Regions from separate parts of the Amycolatopsis sp. NPDC041971 genome, predicted to be linked through region 3. Evidence: predicted binding sites of a transcription regulator. Region 3 holds the regulator's gene; each other region holds the start of a gene.
What was found. The regulator HspR, encoded in region 3, represses chaperone genes until heat shock. The targets are predictions, from matches to a motif close to ANNTTGAGTNNNNNNNACTCAANNT.
Positions count from the first base shown of each region.

Region 1: the regulator HspR is predicted to act here: its motif matches at 3,629-3,653, upstream of ACZ6DT_RS39805 (adenylate cyclase).
Region 2: the regulator HspR is predicted to act here: its motif matches at 1,830-1,854, upstream of lon (endopeptidase La).

Region 1 is NZ_JBVJCE010000036.1:9,873-15,281, forward strand. It holds gene ACZ6DT_RS39770 (CDP-alcohol phosphatidyltransferase family protein) at 1-305, opposite strand, end outside; gene ACZ6DT_RS39775 (hypothetical protein) at 368-601, opposite strand; gene ACZ6DT_RS39780 (hypothetical protein) at 839-1,411, opposite strand; gene ACZ6DT_RS39785 (hypothetical protein) at 1,442-1,819, shown strand; gene ACZ6DT_RS39790 (hypothetical protein) at 1,824-1,985, opposite strand; gene ACZ6DT_RS39795 (hypothetical protein) at 2,144-2,590, opposite strand; gene ACZ6DT_RS39800 (hypothetical protein) at 2,608-3,495, opposite strand; gene ACZ6DT_RS39805 (adenylate cyclase) at 3,654-4,622, shown strand; gene ACZ6DT_RS39810 (hypothetical protein) at 4,625-5,409, shown strand, end outside.
Region 2 is NZ_JBVJCE010000033.1:26,482-31,890, forward strand. It holds gene ACZ6DT_RS39440 (GNAT family N-acetyltransferase) at 1-815, shown strand, start outside; gene ACZ6DT_RS39445 (SAM-dependent methyltransferase) at 855-1,703, shown strand; gene lon (endopeptidase La) at 1,871-4,324, shown strand; gene ACZ6DT_RS39455 (hypothetical protein) at 4,500-4,700, shown strand; gene ACZ6DT_RS39460 (hypothetical protein) at 4,697-5,200, shown strand; gene ACZ6DT_RS39465 (alkaline phosphatase PhoX) at 5,197-5,409, shown strand, end outside.
Region 3 is NZ_JBVJCE010000001.1:385,806-391,214, forward strand. It holds gene ACZ6DT_RS01925 (globin domain-containing protein) at 318-1,418, shown strand; gene ACZ6DT_RS01930 (lytic polysaccharide monooxygenase) at 1,578-2,330, shown strand; gene ACZ6DT_RS01935 (DUF305 domain-containing protein) at 2,327-2,926, shown strand; gene ACZ6DT_RS01940 (heat shock protein transcriptional repressor HspR) at 3,113-3,544, opposite strand; gene dnaJ (molecular chaperone DnaJ) at 3,550-4,725, opposite strand; gene grpE (nucleotide exchange factor GrpE) at 4,759-5,409, opposite strand, start outside.

The sequences.
Region 1 (5,409 bases), on a different contig from region 3:
ACCACCAGCCACCAGGGGATGATGTCGCGGATGAGGAAGGCGATGAGGATCGCGAGGATGTAGAGCCGGTCGGCGGCCGGGTCGAGCAGCTGGCCGAGCCGGGACATCTGGTTGAGCCAGCGGGCGAGTTTGCCGTCGAGCCAGTCGGTGAGCGCGCTGAACACGAGCAGCGCCAGCGCCCAGCCGTCCTCCTTCGGGCCGAGGAGCAGCCAAAGGAAGACCGGCACCCCGGCGAGCCGGAGGATCGAAAGCAGGTTGGGAACGTTCAGGGCCTGCCGCAAGAGCGAAGGCTCTTCGCTGGTCATGCTCGGTTCGGGGGGCGTGCTCACTCGCTCAGCCTAGCCAGTGGGGCGCGCGCCCTCCCTCGTCAGCTGGCCCTGGTGTGGGTCCAGCCGCGGCGTTGGAGGTCCGCGCTGGTCAGCGCCACGGGCCTGCCCCGGTGATCGGTGCCCACCCAGCGGATGTGGCCGGCGGAGCTCTCGAGGACGTACGGGCGGGCGCCGCACCAGACGACGGTGCACGGTGCCGTCGGTGGCAGCTCCGTGCTCGCCGGTGCCGTGGCCTGGGGTGACGCGGGGTCGGTCTGTTCGTCGGTCTTCATCACTCTCACGGTTTCGTGACGGGGACTGGGACACGCCGGAGCGCTACCTTTGTTTTCGGCGGAACGGGGCCGCGCGTTAACGACTCCGGCGCGGATTCGTCCGATCGGTTCGCGACGACAGCGGGGTGTCATCGCGCTGTGAACGGCATGTTAATTGTCCACAATGGACAATTCTTGCGCGGTCCTCGCGTACCCCGGCGCCGCGGGCGCGATAGCCTCCCGCGAATCGAATGTGGCTCAATGCCACGACATCGGGCCCGGCCGGGTCAGAATGGGCCGGCCACGACCGGTCGACGAAAGGATCGCCTTGCCCGTCTCGACGACCACGGGAACGTGGCGGCGCCTGTTCGCGGCCTGCGCCGTCACCGGAACGCTCGCCGCCTGTTCGGGCGAAGATCGGCCACCGCCTGTCACCTCGATGTCGGCCTCGCCGCCCTCGCTCCCCACGGCCGTGTCCAGCGTCTCGGTGCCTCCGATCCCGTCGCAAACCGCGCCGAGTCCGTCCACCGCCCCGAATCCCGCCCCCCAACCGAAACCCGCTGAACCGGTACAGGGTTCGTGCGGCACGGTCACCGCGGCCAGCGGGCTGACCTTGCAGGTGCTGCACGGGCCCGGGGTCTCCTGCGCGGACGCGACCGGGATCGTCGGCTCGTTCCACAAGAGGATCGCCGGACGGCAGTCCGCGGCCTCGGACGAACCCGTCAGCGAGACCGTGGACGGCTGGCTGTGCGTCTCCGGCGCTCCCGCCGCGCAAGGCGGCACCAGTTGCGGCAAAGGCGAACAGAACGTATTCGCCGCCGTCGTCCCCATCGAATGAACCATCCCCGAGAAGAAGGGCCCATGAAGAGCCTCACCGTACTTCCCGCCGCGTTCGCCGTCGTCCTGCTGAGCGGTTGCGGAGCCGATCCGGCTCCCGCCGCCGCGCCGGCGCCGTCATCCTCCGCCGTCACCTCGGCGCCCGCCGGGACGCCCTGCGGCGAAGTCACCGGACTCCAAGGCACGAAGAACAAGGTCGTCGCGCACGGGAAGACCGACTGCGCCGAAGCGACCCAGGTGCTTACGGACTACTTCACCAAGCTGACGCCCGCCGAAGCCGCTTCGCCGCAGGGTCCCGGCCCGGTGGTGATCGGCGCCTGGACGTGCGGGAGCGGGCCGAACGATCCGGTGACGAGCTGCTCGACCGAGGACGAGCGCCAGATCGAAGCGACCCGTTTCTGACGCCTCAGTCGCCCCGGACCATCGGGGTCTCGCGGTAGGCGTCTCCGGTATTGAAGGCGGCGAACGAGACCTTTTCGCCGCCCTTGGCGCCGTACATCGTGCAGGCCTCGAACTTGCCGCAGTGGGCCCGCCGGCGAGACCTCGACTGTCCATAAGGGACACTCATCGACGGCCGGATGTCCGATTGACGCCTATGCGCACGGTCGTGAACCGGGGTCGCGAGTGACAATGAGGGGTTCTATAGAGGGGTAGGGCAAATGTGGCGGCCAGGTCGCCGCCTTCGCGGAATTCCAGCAGCCGACCCCTGTCGCAGTTGCCTTACCTCTATACTCCGCGTCTGTCCTCGCGACGTCGCTTGCCGACGTCCAACCGGTACAGGACGACACCCACTATCACTATGCCGACGAGAAAGAGACCCAGCGCGCCGCCTGCCGAGACCTTCCAGATCAACGGCGATCTCGTCCGGTAGGCGAATCCGTCACCGGCGAAGACCGTGTCACCCCGCGAGATCTTCTCCCCCAGAATCCGGCCGCCTCCGGTACGACCGTCGGCGAAGCGCCATTTCCCGGAGCAGTAGGGGGTCTGGCCGTTCACCGCGGATCCCTCCGAGGTGCACCCCGAGATCTCGGTGACCGTGACGTCCTCGCCGGTGCTCAATTCACCGATGTCGGAACCGAGGGAGCCCCAGACGAGACCGAAGATCAGCAGAAAAGGGAGAACGGCCGAAAGCACCGAAGTAAGAACCCCGGGTTTCCGCGCATTTTCCGGCACTGTTGTCCTTTCGTCGATCACTGGAGCTTCAGCAGGACTTCCCGCTCGAGTTTGCCGACGAGGAGGTACTGGGGCCGATATCCGGGCGGGACCACGAAACAGACGAGACCCGTGGTGCCGTCGAAAGCGCCGGGAGCGCCCGCGCAGTCCTTGACCCGTTCCGGCTCACCGTGTTCGTCGGCAGACAGCTCCAGTGCCGTGTCGCCGAAGCGAGCAGCCTCGATCCGCAAGGTGAGTACGTGGAATCCGCTCAACCACGCCTCGGCTCCCTCGGGCGGTCCGGGCCCGCTGTCGAGCACACGCACGGCCGCCTCCCCGGATACGGCGGTCTGTCCACGGGCGAACACCGGCGGCGGTCCCCATAGGTCGCGACGGAGTTCCCAGAAATTCGGGACGGGGTCGGCCGCCTCGCCATAGGGCGTCCCGCCGAATCCGACCGGCGTCAGCACGACGAACGCGGCGAAGGCCAGCCCGGCGAGGAACGGCGGCGCCTTCCGCGCGCCCCCCGGTCTCGCCACTTTGACCAGCACGATGGCCGCGAGCACCAGGAGTGCCAAGCCGAGGGACATCGCCGTGATCTTTTCCCACGGATGGTGGGCTTCCAGGACGCGATCGGCCCCACGCACGGACAACACCCGGTCCGTCACCGACGAAAGCCGGGCGACCACCGGATCCGCGAGGCCGAACGCATCCCGCGTCGGCAATTCGATCGCGCGGCCGTCTTCGGCGATCGCCAGGACCTCATAGCTGGTACGCGGGCCGTGCTGTCCTTCGCTGGTCGTGGAGTTCCACTCCGAGATCACCGCGCGCACGTCGTACGTGCCGGCCAGCCCTTCGACGGTCCACCGCCCGGCGAAGGCCGCGACGGTTCCCCAGACGATCCCGATCACGAACGCGACGATCATCGCGTCCCTGCGCCACTCGTCTTTCCGATGTGGTTCGCGGAAGACCACCAACACCCCCTGTTCAGCTCGTTCAGTCTATTGCCCGAGGCACGCCGAACAGCACGGGATTTGTACCCACCCACTTGCGAACCGAAGTAAGAGTCGCCTAGACTCAAACTATGCTCACCAGGGAAGACGCCGTGGCGACGATCGAGAACGCGGTCGACGCGGCCACTCTGTTCGCCCGCCATCGCTACCGCGAATTGGCGGCCGTGCTCCACCCCGACCGCAACCCCGGCGACGAGCGCGCCCACCGGGCCGCCGCCACCCTCAACCGCCTGCACGACGACTGGAAACGCGCGCGGCGCCAGACGGTCACCACGGCGACCTCGGCGTACACCCTCACCGAGCCGCACGCGGTGGGCAGTGTCGCGACGACCTACCGGACCACCGGGCCGCACCTGGTCAAGCTCGTCCGCGACCCGGCGCTCAACCCGTTGATCCACGCAGAGTGGACGGCGTTGCGCACGCTCGACGGCTTCACCGAACGGCACCGGTGGCTGCGCCCCTACTACCCGCGGTTGCTCGACACGTCGGGTCCGGTGGCGCGGGGCGACCGCGCGTTCAGCGTCCTCGATCCGCTCGTCGACGGGTTCGTCACGCTCGCGGACATCGGGAGAGCGTTCCCCGGCGGGCTCGACGGCCGTGACTACGCCTGGATGCACCGGCGCCTGCTGCGCGCCGTGGCGGGCGCGCATCGCGCGGGTGTCGTCCACGGCCACCTCACCGCGGACAACGTACTCGTCCATCCAGGACAGCACGGCATCGTCCTCGTCGGCTGGTCCTTCGCCGTCGAAGACGGTGTGCTCCCACTGGCGGCGGACAACTCCGTCGAATACCCACCGGAAGTCCACAAGGGACTCCCGATGACCGCGGCGACCGACGTCCACCTGCTCCACCGCATGATGCTGGACCTGCTGGCACCGGCGGAAACCCGCCAACGCGAGTTCGCGACGTGGTGCACCCAGGACATCCCGGCACAACGGCCCGACGCCGCCGATCTGCTCGACGAGTACGACGAACTGCTCGACGACCTCTACGGCCCTCGCACCTTCCGACCCTTCACCATCCCCGAGACAGGAGCCTGACCATGGGACACGGACACTGGGACGACAACGCCTACGCCGCGGCGAGGACCTTCCGCGCGGCCAAGGGCGAGGACGATTTCGGCTACACGGCCGATCTCCGCTCCAAACCCGCGAAAGAGTGGAAGGTCGCATCCGCGCTCGATCCGCTGAACGCCGTCCGGGAATGCCGGGATTCGGCCGACCACACCGATTCGACGCCGATCGCGGTGCTGTTCGACGTCACCGGCTCGATGCGCCGGGTGCCGCGGATCATGCAGGGCAAGCTCGGCAAACTGCACGGCCTGCTCAAGCGACGGGGTTACCTGGCCGACCCGCAGGTCCTGTTCGGGGCGATCGGCGACGCCGACAGCGACCGGGTCCCGTTGCAGATCGGGCAGTTCGAATCGGACAACCGGATGGACGAGCAGCTGCGCACGATCTTCCTCGAAGGCGGCGGCGGCGGGCAGAAGAGCGAATCCTACGAGCTGGCCGCCTACTTCATGGCGAGGCACGTCATCACCGACGCTTGGCAGAACCGCGGCCGCAAGGGCTATCTGTTCATCATCGGCGACGAGCTCAACAAGCCCGCGCTGGAGGCCCGCCACATCCGCCACGTGCTCGGCGACGACGTGCGGGAGGACATCGACCCGGCCTCGGTGTACCGGGAGCTGGCCCGCAAGTGGCACGTCTACTTCGTGCTGCCGAACCAGTCGTCGTACTACAACGACCCGGAGATCGGCGAGCACTGGAGCGGTCTGCTCGGCCAGAGCTTCCTCAAACTCGACGATCCCGGCGCGGTGTGCGAACT
Region 2 (5,409 bases), on a different contig from region 3:
ACTCAGCCGCCGCCGGTTTGTCGGTACGGACTGAGGCGGGTCCCGATTCCGCTGACTCTCCGTGGCGGGCCCTCGTCGAACACCGTCTCGAAGCGCGACTTACCGGTCCTCGCCCGGAAGCGGCCCTTAACGCATTACTCACCCGATGGGATGAACATCTGAAGACCGTGGCCCCACCAGGAGATGTCGAGACGGCGGCGACCGTGGTGCGGCCCAGCCGGGACTCCCCCGGTTCGGCCGAATTGCTGCGCCGCGGTTTCGCGCCGGTGCTGGTGATCGCGGTCCGGCCGGCCGACCGGCTCGCGGTGACGGGACCGCCCGCCACCCCCGGAGTGCACATCCGGCCCGCCGAAGCTGATGATCTCGAAACCGCCGTCGGACTCGAGCTGGAATTGCAGCGTTATGACGCGCAGTTCGGTTCTGCCACCTTGCGCGATGGCGCGGAGGAAGCGATCGCCGCGAACCTGTCGAAACACCTGGGCCGGGAGAACCCGACGTTGTGGATCGCCGAGTTGTACGGACGTCCGCTGGGCATGGTGCGGGTGCAGTTCCCCGGCGAGACGGCGTGGGTCGGCGGCCGGGTCGCGGCCGACCGGGTCGGCTACCTGTCGTCACTGGCGGTGGCCGAACCGGCGCGTTCGAGCGGGGTGGGGACCGCGCTCGCCGCGCACGCGCATCAGGTCTTCGACGAATGCGGCACCGAAGCCGTGCTGCTGCACCACGCTCTCGCGAACCCGCGCTCGACGCCGTTCTGGTACGCGCAGGGCTACCGGCCGCTCTGGACCTACTGGCAGCGGCGGCCGGCGGTCTACTGATCCCGATAGGCTCTTTCGCAGAGGATCTAGGGGGTTTCTGTGACAAGGGACGATGACGCGGCCCCGGTGGCGCCGACCGGGGTCGACACCGAAAAGCCGTCCGCGGCGAGGATCTACGACTGGTTTCTCGGCGGGACCCACAACTGGGCGGTCGATCGCGAGTTCGCCCGCGCGCTGGAACGGCAGTGGCGGTGGGTCAAACCGGGGGCGCGGCACAACCGCGAGTTCATGAACCGTGTCGTGCGCGCCGCGCTGAACGCGGGGATCCGGCAGTTCATCGATCTGGGTTCCGGTGTCCCGACAGCCGGGAACGTGCACGAGATCCTTCAGGAAGAACTGGAGTCGGGTGACACGGCGAAGGTCGTGTACGTCGACTACGAGCCTGTCGCGGTGGCGCACGCGGAGCTGATCCTCGAACGGCACGAGGCGACCGACTGGGCCGGAATCGTCCATGCGGACATGCGGCGGCCGAAGGACGTTCTGCGGCATCCGGAAACGTTGCGGCTGATCGACTTCGACCAGCCGGTGTGCCTGATGATGATGGCCGTGCTGCATTTCGCCGGGCCGCACGACGATCCGCCCGCGCTGGTCGCGACCTACCGGAACGCGCTGGCGCCGGGCAGCTGGCTGGGGCTGTCGCACATGAGCTTCGGCGGCCAGACCGGCGAGGACGCCGACGGGCTCCACTGGATGGTCGAGCAGTACCGGAAGACGAGCAACCCGGTGTGGATGCGAGACCGCGAAGAGATCGAGCCGCTCTTCGGGGACTGGTCGCTGCTGGAGCCCGGCATCGTCCACCTGCCCGACTGGCGACCGGTGCGGGAGCTGCGGCGGGACGAGAAAGGCGCCCGGCCGTTCGCCTGGTGCGGCGTCGCCACCCACCCCTGACATCCGACCTCTGACCCAGACGCGTCGCCTTTAGCGGGCTAAACGCGACGCTTTCCCGCGCAGAGGTCGGAGGGGTGGGTGATCGCTGACGGCGAACGCGGAAAGGAAACAAACGGGTCGATCGGAGAGTTGAGCTAAGCAGACTCAACTAACCGAGGAGTGCACAGATGACCGACAACCGCCTCCTGCCCGTTCTCCCGCTCGATGACGACGTCGTGCTGCCGGGCATGATCGTCCCGCTCGACCTCGCCGACACGGAGACGCGGGCCGCGGTGGAGTCCGCCCAGGCCAACACGCCTGCCCAGACTTCCTTCCCGGGGATCCGGTCCAGCGCCGCCACCAAGGCCGAGGTGCTGATCGTCCCCCGCGTCCACGGCGAGTACGCCGGACTCGGCACCATCGCGACCGTCGAGCGCATCGGGCGCGTGCCCGGCGGTAAGACCGCGGTGCTGCTGCGCGGCACCCGCCGCGCCGTCGTCGGCCGCATCGCCGACGGTCCCGGCGCCGCCCGCTGGGTGCACGCCGAGGTCGCCACCGAGACCACGGACGACAACTCCGCGAAGCTCGCGTCCGACTACAAGAGCGTCGTCCTCGCGATCCTCCAGCAGCGTGGCGGCTGGCAGATGATCGACGCCGTCCAGGAGGTCGAGGATCCGTCCGCGCTCGCCGACCTCGCGGGCAACTCGTCGTACCTGAAAACCGGGCAGAAGCTCGAACTGCTCTCGGCGCTCGATGTTTCGGCACGGCTCGAAAAGGCGCTCGAATGGAGCCGCGAGCAGCTGGCCGAACTCGAGGTGACCGACACCATCCGCAAGGACGTCCAGGAGGGCATGGAGAAGCAGCAGAAGGAATTCCTGCTGCGCCGCCAGCTCGAAGCGATCCGCAAGGAGCTGGGCGAACTCGACGGCACGGCCGGTGACGACGACTACCGCGCCCGCGTCGAGGCCGCCGAGCTGCCGGACGCGGTCAAGAAGGCCGCACTGTCCGAAGTGGACAAATTGGAGCGGACCTCCGACCAGTCCCCCGAGGGCGGCTGGATTCGCACGTGGCTGGACACCGTCCTCGAACTGCCGTGGAACGAGCGCACCACCGACGTCCACGACATCGCCGCCGCGCGGGACATCCTCGACGCCGATCACGCCGGTCTCGACGATGTGAAGGAACGCATCATCGAGTACTTGGCCGTGCGCAAGCGTCGCGCGGAGTCGGGGCGCGGCCCGGTCGGCGGACGACGCGGGACCGAGGCGGGGCGAAGCTCCGTTGAGGGTGGTGGTGGTGGGCGAGGGGCCGGCGCCGTGCTGGCGCTCGCCGGTCCTCCCGGGGTCGGCAAGACGTCGCTCGGCGAGTCCGTGGCGAAGGCGATGGGCCGCGAGTTCGTGCGCGTGGCGCTCGGCGGTATCCGCGACGAGGCCGAGATCCGCGGTCACCGCCGCACCTATGTCGGCGCGCTGCCCGGCCGGATCGTCCGCGCCATCAAGGAAGCCGGTTCGATGAACCCGGTCGTACTGCTCGACGAGATCGACAAGGTCGGCACCGACTACCGCGGCGATCCGACGGCCGCGCTGCTGGAGGTGCTGGACCCGGAGCAGAACCACACGTTCCGCGACCACTACCTCGAGGTCGAACTGGACCTGTCCGACGTCGTGTTCCTCGCGACGGCGAACGCGCTCGAGACCATCCCCGGCCCGCTGCTGGACCGGATGGAGCTGGTCTCGCTCGATGGCTACACCGAGGACGAGAAGGTCACCATCGCCCGCGACCACCTGCTCCCCCGCGAGCTGGATCGCGCCGGGCTCGGCAAGGACGACGTCACGCTGACCGACGGCGCGTTCAGCCGCATCGCCGCCGAGTACACGCGGGAAGCCGGGGTGCGCAACGCGAACCGGACCATCGCGAAGGTGCTGCGGAAGGTGGCGACCAAGGTCGCGCTGGACGAGGTCGAGTTGCCGCTGACGATCGACGCCGACGGGCTCGAGACCTACCTCGGCCGCCCGCGGCACCTGCCGGAGTCCTCACTGCCCGCGTCGACCCAGCGCACGTCGACCCCCGGCGTGGCGACCGGGCTGGCCGTGACCGGCGCCGGCGGTGACGTCCTCTACATCGAGGCGTCGCTGGCGGATCCGGAGTCCGGCTCGACCGGGCTGCAACTGACCGGTCAGCTCGGCGAGGTCATGAAGGAGTCGGTGCAGATCGCGTTGTCGTACCTGCGCTCGCACGGCGCCGAACTGGAACTCCCGGTCGGCGACCTGAAGGACCGCGGCATCCACGTGCACGTCCCCGCGGGCGCGGTGCCCAAGGACGGGCCGAGCGCCGGCATCACGATGACGACCGCGCTGGCGTCCCTGCTTTCGGGCCGGGTCGTGAAGTCGGACGTCGCGATGACCGGTGAGGTGTCGCTGACCGGACGGGTGCTGCCGATCGGCGGGGTCAAGCAGAAGTTGCTGGCCGCGCACCGGGCGGGGATGAAGACGGTGATCATCCCGCAGCGCAACGAGCCCGATCTGGACGACGTCCCGGCCGAAGTGCTGGCACAGCTGGACGTCCACGCCGTGGCGAACGTCCGCGACGTGCTGGACATCGCGTTGGCCCCAGCGACGGCTCCGGTCGCTCAAGTGGCGTAACGACGCGAGGCCCGACAGCCCTGAAGCCCCGGATCCCCCAAGGGTCCGGGGCTTTCGGCATTCCGGAATCCGGACGAACCCGGACATCGACTCACCTTAAACTCCCTATCACGTTTTGATAACGTGCAGTGCGTGCCACCCAGCCGGGGTGCGTGATCCTTGAGAGGGCAAGGTCATGAGTCAAGGAATTCTTTCCCCATCGCGGCCGAGGCGCAGATGCGTTTCGATCGGTCAGATCGTCTGCCTGAGCGTTCTCGCCACATTCACCACACTGCTGACCTTCGCCGGTACGAGCGCGCCGATCGCGGCGGGGGTCGCGATCGGGCTCTTCAGCACCGTCCTCGGCCGGACCGTGCCCGCACGGGCAAGCCGATGAACACGGAATCGGCGTTCATGGCGCATTTGCGCGAACTCCGCGACCGAAGCGGCCTCAGCATCCGCGCGCTGGCCGCCGCGACCGGCCGGTACCGCAGCACCTTGGCCGACACGCTGGCCCGCGACACCTTGCCCGGTAACGAAAACCAGATGAGAATCCTGCTTCGAGTCTTACTCCGCGCCACTCCGGGAGAGCCCGGGCTCGATGAGCATCTCGCCGTCTGGCGTCACCTGATCGGACGTCGCCACCACCGCAATGGCGGATACGCGCCTTTCGATCGACTACTGCTCGCTTTGGCCGTCGCGGAACAACGAGGCGGGGCCGACGCGCCCGGCCTCCGCAAAGCCCGGGAAATAGTGCTGAGCGAGGATTCCCTACGAAAGTTGTCTTCTCGTGGTAAGTACGCCGCGAATTCACCTGGAAGTCCCGTTCCGCCCGTACTCTCCGATCCGCTCCTTCCCGCACCACCACATCAGCGGATTTCTCGGAGGCACGAGTGAAGCGACGGAATTTCCTGCGCGCGGCCGTGGTCGGCGCCGGTGTCACGGCGTTCGGAAACAGGCTCTCGGGGGTGGCCCTCGCCGCACCCGCCCAGAACGGACCCAGCCCGTACGGCGCGCTCCAGGCGGCCGACGCGAACGGCATCCAGTTGCCGGCGGGATTCACCAGCCGTGTCATCGCCCGATCCGGCCAGAAGGTCGCGAGCACC
Region 3 (5,409 bases):
GGTGGACAAGGAAAGCTCAGCCTGCTTGAGCACCTTTACCTAGTGCCAGCCTGGGTTGACGGCGCGTATATCGTTTGCTCCGTTCGAGCGGGAAACAACCATTCGCGGATCCTTTTGCGACTTTCGGGCATACAGTCGGGAACCCTCGGGGTAACACGAGCAAGATGACATCGGGTCCGGAGAATATGCCCGATCCAACGGGAGAAAATCGTTCACCCATGACTGCCGAAACAGTGAAATACGAGCATCCACCGAGATCGTCACCGATTACCGCTGCGCCCCTGGTCGAAACACCCGCGGCGGACGAGATCGTCCGAATGGCCAAGCTCATCCGGAAAAGTTTCACCGCCGTCGAAACCAAGGCCGAGGAGCTGTCCCGATACTTTTACGGGGCACTCTTCACCGTCGCACCGGACGCGCGGGCGTTGTTCCCGATCACCATGGCGACCCAGCGAAATCGATTGCTGCGCGCGCTCGTCTACGTCGTGCAGATGGTGGACCGGCCCGACGAACTGACCACTTTCCTCGGCCAACTCGGCCGGGACCACCGGAAGTTCGACGTCCTCGGTCGCCATTACGACGCCGTCGGTGTCGCGTTGATCGCCACGCTGAAAAGATTCTTGAAGGACGACTGGACACCCGAGGTGGAAGACGCCTGGGTCACCGCGTACGGCGTCATTTCGAAGTACATGTGCGAGGCCGCCGGCAAGGAGATCGGGCCCGCGTGGTGGAAGGCGACCGTCGTCGAGCACCGGCTCGCCTCCCACGACGTCGCCGTCATCAAGGTGCGCACCGGGCAGCCGCTCCCGTACCGGGCCGGCGGCTATGTCAGCGTCGAAGTCCCGCAGCGCCCGCGGATGTGGCGCTATTTCTCGCCCGCCACCGCGCCGCACGACGACGGGACGATGGAGTTCCACGTGCGCGCCGTGCGCGGCGGCTGGGTCTCGCGCGCGATCGTCCACCACACCCGGCCCGGCGACGTCTGGCGTCTCGGCCCGTCGCTCGGCGCGCTTTCGGTGCACCACACGGAAAGCCGCTCACTGCTGATGATCGGCGGCGGCACCGGTGTCGCACCGTTGCTCGCCCTGCTCGACGACATGTCGCGCTGGAAGAACAATCCGCCGGTACAGCTGTTCTTCGGCGGCCGGCGGCCGGAAGACCTCTACGCCCTCGACGAGCTCCACGGACTGACCGTCACCTGCCCTTGGCTGACGGTGACCCCGGTGACCGAGGAAGGCACCGTCATCGGCGGCGACCGCGGCACGCTGGCCATGGCGGTCACGCAGCGCGGCGGCTGGAAGGACCGCGACGTGTACGTCGCCGGGTCGCCGCCGATGATCCGAGCGACGATCGCGAAACTGCTCGCCGCGGGCACGGATCCGGCGCGGATCAAGTACGACCCCTTCACCCTGGATTGAGCCCACGCTCCGATCGTATTAGGCCGATCGGCCGTTCCAATTGGGCTTTACGCAGTAGCAGGGCAGTGAATCATTGACCCCGGTCACCGGCGGATTTATGGTCTAGACCACATTGCTCCCCCTCGCGGGAACACCGTCGTTTCATCCCCAGGAGCCGGCATGACCGTCAAACGCAAGCTCGTGGCAGCCGCCGCCGGTGCGATCCTCGCCCCGATCGCCATCGTCGCCATCCCCCAGGTGGCCAGCGCCCACGGCTACGTGCTGTCCCCGCCCAGCCGCCAGGCGAACTGCGCCCAAGGCAAGGTTTCCGGCTGCGGTGCCATCGCCTACGAACCGCAGAGCGTCGAAGGCCCCAAGGGGCTCCGTAGCTGCAACGGCGGCCTTCCCGGATTCGCCGAGCTCAACAACGAGTCGAAGTCGTGGCCCGCCGCCTCGGTCGGCAACAGCGTGACCTTCAACTGGAAGTTCACCGCCTACCACCGGACCTCGAACTACGAGTACTACATCGGTGGCACCAAGATCGCCGACATCAGCGGGAACAACTCCGCGCCGAAGGACCCGACGTCGCACACGGTGAGCCTGAACGGCTTCAGCGGCCGCCAGAAGGTGCTCGCCATCTGGAACATCGCGGACACACCGATGGCCTTCTACAGCTGCATCGACCTGCAGATCGGCGGCGGCAACCCGCCCACCACGAGCAACCCGCCGAGCACCAGCAACCCGCCGACGACGTCGAAACCGCCGACCAGCACCAGCAACCCGCCCGCCGGCGGCACCTGGGCGGCCGGGACGGCCTACGCGGCCGGAAGCACGGTGACCTACGGCGGCGCGACCTATCGCTGCCAGCTGGCGCATACGGCGCTCCAGGGCTGGGAACCGCCGAACACCCCCGCACTCTGGACGCGCCAGTGAAACTGGCCCTCGTTCTCGTCGCCGGTCTCGTGGCCCTCGCGGGCTGCGGGACCGGTGACGGATCACCGACCACCGCCGGCGGCCCGATCTCCCCGGTCCCCCAGTCGGCCGCCGCGGCGTCCGCCGAGTACAACGACGCCGACGTGATGTTCCTGCAGATGATGATCGCCCACAACAACCAGGGCGTGGAGATCGTCAAGCTGGTGAAGGCCAAGCAGGCGCAGAAGCAGGAGCTCAAGGATCTCGCGGCCGCCATCGAGGCGACGCAGCAGACCGAAAGCACCGAAATGCGGAACTGGCTGAAGGGCTGGGGCAAACCCGAGACGGGTTCGGCGGATCCGCACGCGCACCACCATCACGGTGGCGACGGGCTCACGGACAAGGGACTGCTCGAAGCACTGTCCAAAAAGGACGGGTCGGAGTTCACCCTCGACTTCGCCGACATCTTCGTCGCGCACCAGCACAACGGGGTCGCGCTGGCGAGGACCGAACTGAAGGACGGCAAGAACCCGGAGGCGAAGGCGCTGGCCCAGCGGGTCATGGACTCGCGCACCGGTGAGGTCCAGCAGATCCGGACTCTGATCCCCGGTCAGTGACACCTGTCGTGAGTGTTCGGGGTCGTTAGAGCCGATCGCGTCTCAGGTATGTACTTGCCGGCGATTTCGCGTGTCTGGACGGACGGCACGCGTGTCGTCCATCCAGACACGTGGAACTGCCTGCTTGGGGTGGCCGTGAGGGCCTTCAGGTACTTCAGAGAGGGCTCGCCAGAACGACCCGAACACTCACGACATACGTTTCTTGGGCTTCCAGACGACCAGCGCCGTCTGCTGCCGCAGCGGGACGAGGTCCTTGCGGTACGAGGCGTGCACGGCCGCGGCCCTCTGTTCGGCGGAGAGGTATGCCGCCGTGAGTTCTTCGGTCAGTTCGGCGATGCGCGCGCGAAGCGCGTCGACCTGGTTTTCCAGCTCGATGATCCGCTTGATGCCCGCGAGGTTGACACCGTCCTCTTGGGACAGTCGCTGCACTTCACGCAGCAACGCGATGTCCCGCATCGAGTAACGCCGTCCGCCACCGGAGGTCCGGCCCGGCGACACGAGACCCTGGCGATCGTAGGACCGCAGGGTCTGCGCGTGCAGCCCGGAGAGCTGCGCCGCCACCGAAATGACGAACACCGGCGTGTCCTCGTCCGCACCGTGCGGCAACCCGCCGAACATCGCGCTCACCTGCCTTCGAGAAGTTCGGTGATCTCCGGTCGTGGATCGTGGTCGGCCATGGCCTCGGCGTAGGTCTCCAACGCTTCACGGGCCTTGTCGTCCAATTTGGACGGAATGGCCGCCTGCAGGGTGACCAGCAGATCGCCCTGCGAGCCGTCACGCTTCGCGATTCCCTTGCCGCGCACGCGAAGTACCCGGCCGCTCGCCGTACCTTGCGGCACCTTCAGCGAGACCTTGCCCTCGAGCGTCGGCACGGTGATCGTGCCGCCGAGGGCCAGTTCCGCGAAGGACACCGGCACGGTGATCGTCAGGTCGAGAGCCTGGCGCCCGAACAACGCGTGCGGGGCGACGTGCACTCGGACGTACAGATCGCCCGGCTGCGCGCCGCCTCGGCCCGGCTCGCCCTGGCCCGCCAGGCGGATCCGCTGGTCGTCGGCGACGCCCGGCGGGATCCGCACGGTCAGCGTGCGGGTGCGGGTGCTGATGCCCTCGCCCGCGCATTCCGGGCAGGGGTCGTCGATGATCGTGCCGCGGCCGCGGCAGTCGCGGCACGGCTCCGAGAACGCGAACGCGCCCTGGCTCCGGCTGACCAGCCCGCTGCCCTGACAGGTCGAACACGTCCTCGGGGAGGTTCCCGGCTTCGCGCCGTTCCCACCACAGGTGGAACAGGTCGCCGGGCTCGACAACCGCAGCGGCAGGGTCGCGCCCTTGACCGCCTCGGTGAAGTCGATCCGGACGTCGGTCTCCACGTCCGAGCCGCGCTGCGGCCGGTTCGCCGTGGCACCGGCCGCGCCACCGCGGCGGCCGAAAAGACCGCCGAGGATGTCACCGAGACCGCCGAAACCGCCCTGCTGCTGGCCCGCCTGGCCGAAGATGTCGCCGACGTCGAAACCGCCGCCGCCACTACCCCCGCCCGGGAAGCCGAAGCCGCCAGGACCACCGGAGCCGAAGAGACGGCGAGCCTCGTCGTACTCCTTGCGCTTGGCCGTGTCGGACAGCACGCCGTACGCCTCGGAGACCGCCTTGAACTTCTTCTCGGCCTCCGCGTTGCCCGCGTTGGCGTCGGGGTGGTTCTCCTTGGCCAGCTTGCGATAGGCCTTCTTGATCTCGTCCGCGGTCGCGTCGGAGGAGACGCCCAGCTCACGGTAGAAGTCCTTACCGATCCATTCCCGTGCACTCACCGAACGTCTCCTCCTTTCACGCCGTATCGCCGATCAGCGGTTGTTCTCATCGAAAAGTTCGCCCTCGAGCGGCAGCTCGCCGCCCACGGGCGGGTCCACCGGCGCGTCCTGCGCCGCCGCCGCGGGTGCCGGAGCGGCACCCGGCTCGTGGTCGGTGACCCCGACCAGCGCCGCGCGCAGCACGCGTTCGCCGAAGCGGTAACCGCGGCGCATGACCGTGGTGACCGTCGGCCCGGTGACGTCCGGCGACGTGCTGTGCTGGACGGCCTCGTGCACGCTCGGATCGAAGGGCTCGCCCTCCGTGCCGAAGGGCTCGAGCCCCGACCGCTGCAAGCTCGCGACCAGCTTCTCGCCGACCGCCTTGAAGGCACCCGTCAGATCGCCGTGCTGCTCCGCGCGCTCGAGGTCGTCGAGCAGCGGGAGCAGGTCACTGACGACCGACGCCTTCGCGCCGGCGACGACCTGCTCGCGGTCACGGTCGACCCGCTTGCGGTAGTTGGCGTACTCCGCCTGGAGACGCTGGAGGTCGGTGGTGCGTTCCGCCAGCTCCTTCTCCAGTCCGGTGGCCACCGCCACCGAGTCGTCCACAATGGAGTCCCCGAGGCCGGGGCCCGCGTGGGCCGCGGGCTCCGGCGGAAGGGACGACTCGGTCGGCTCCACAGGGTCTACAGGGTCCACAGAGGG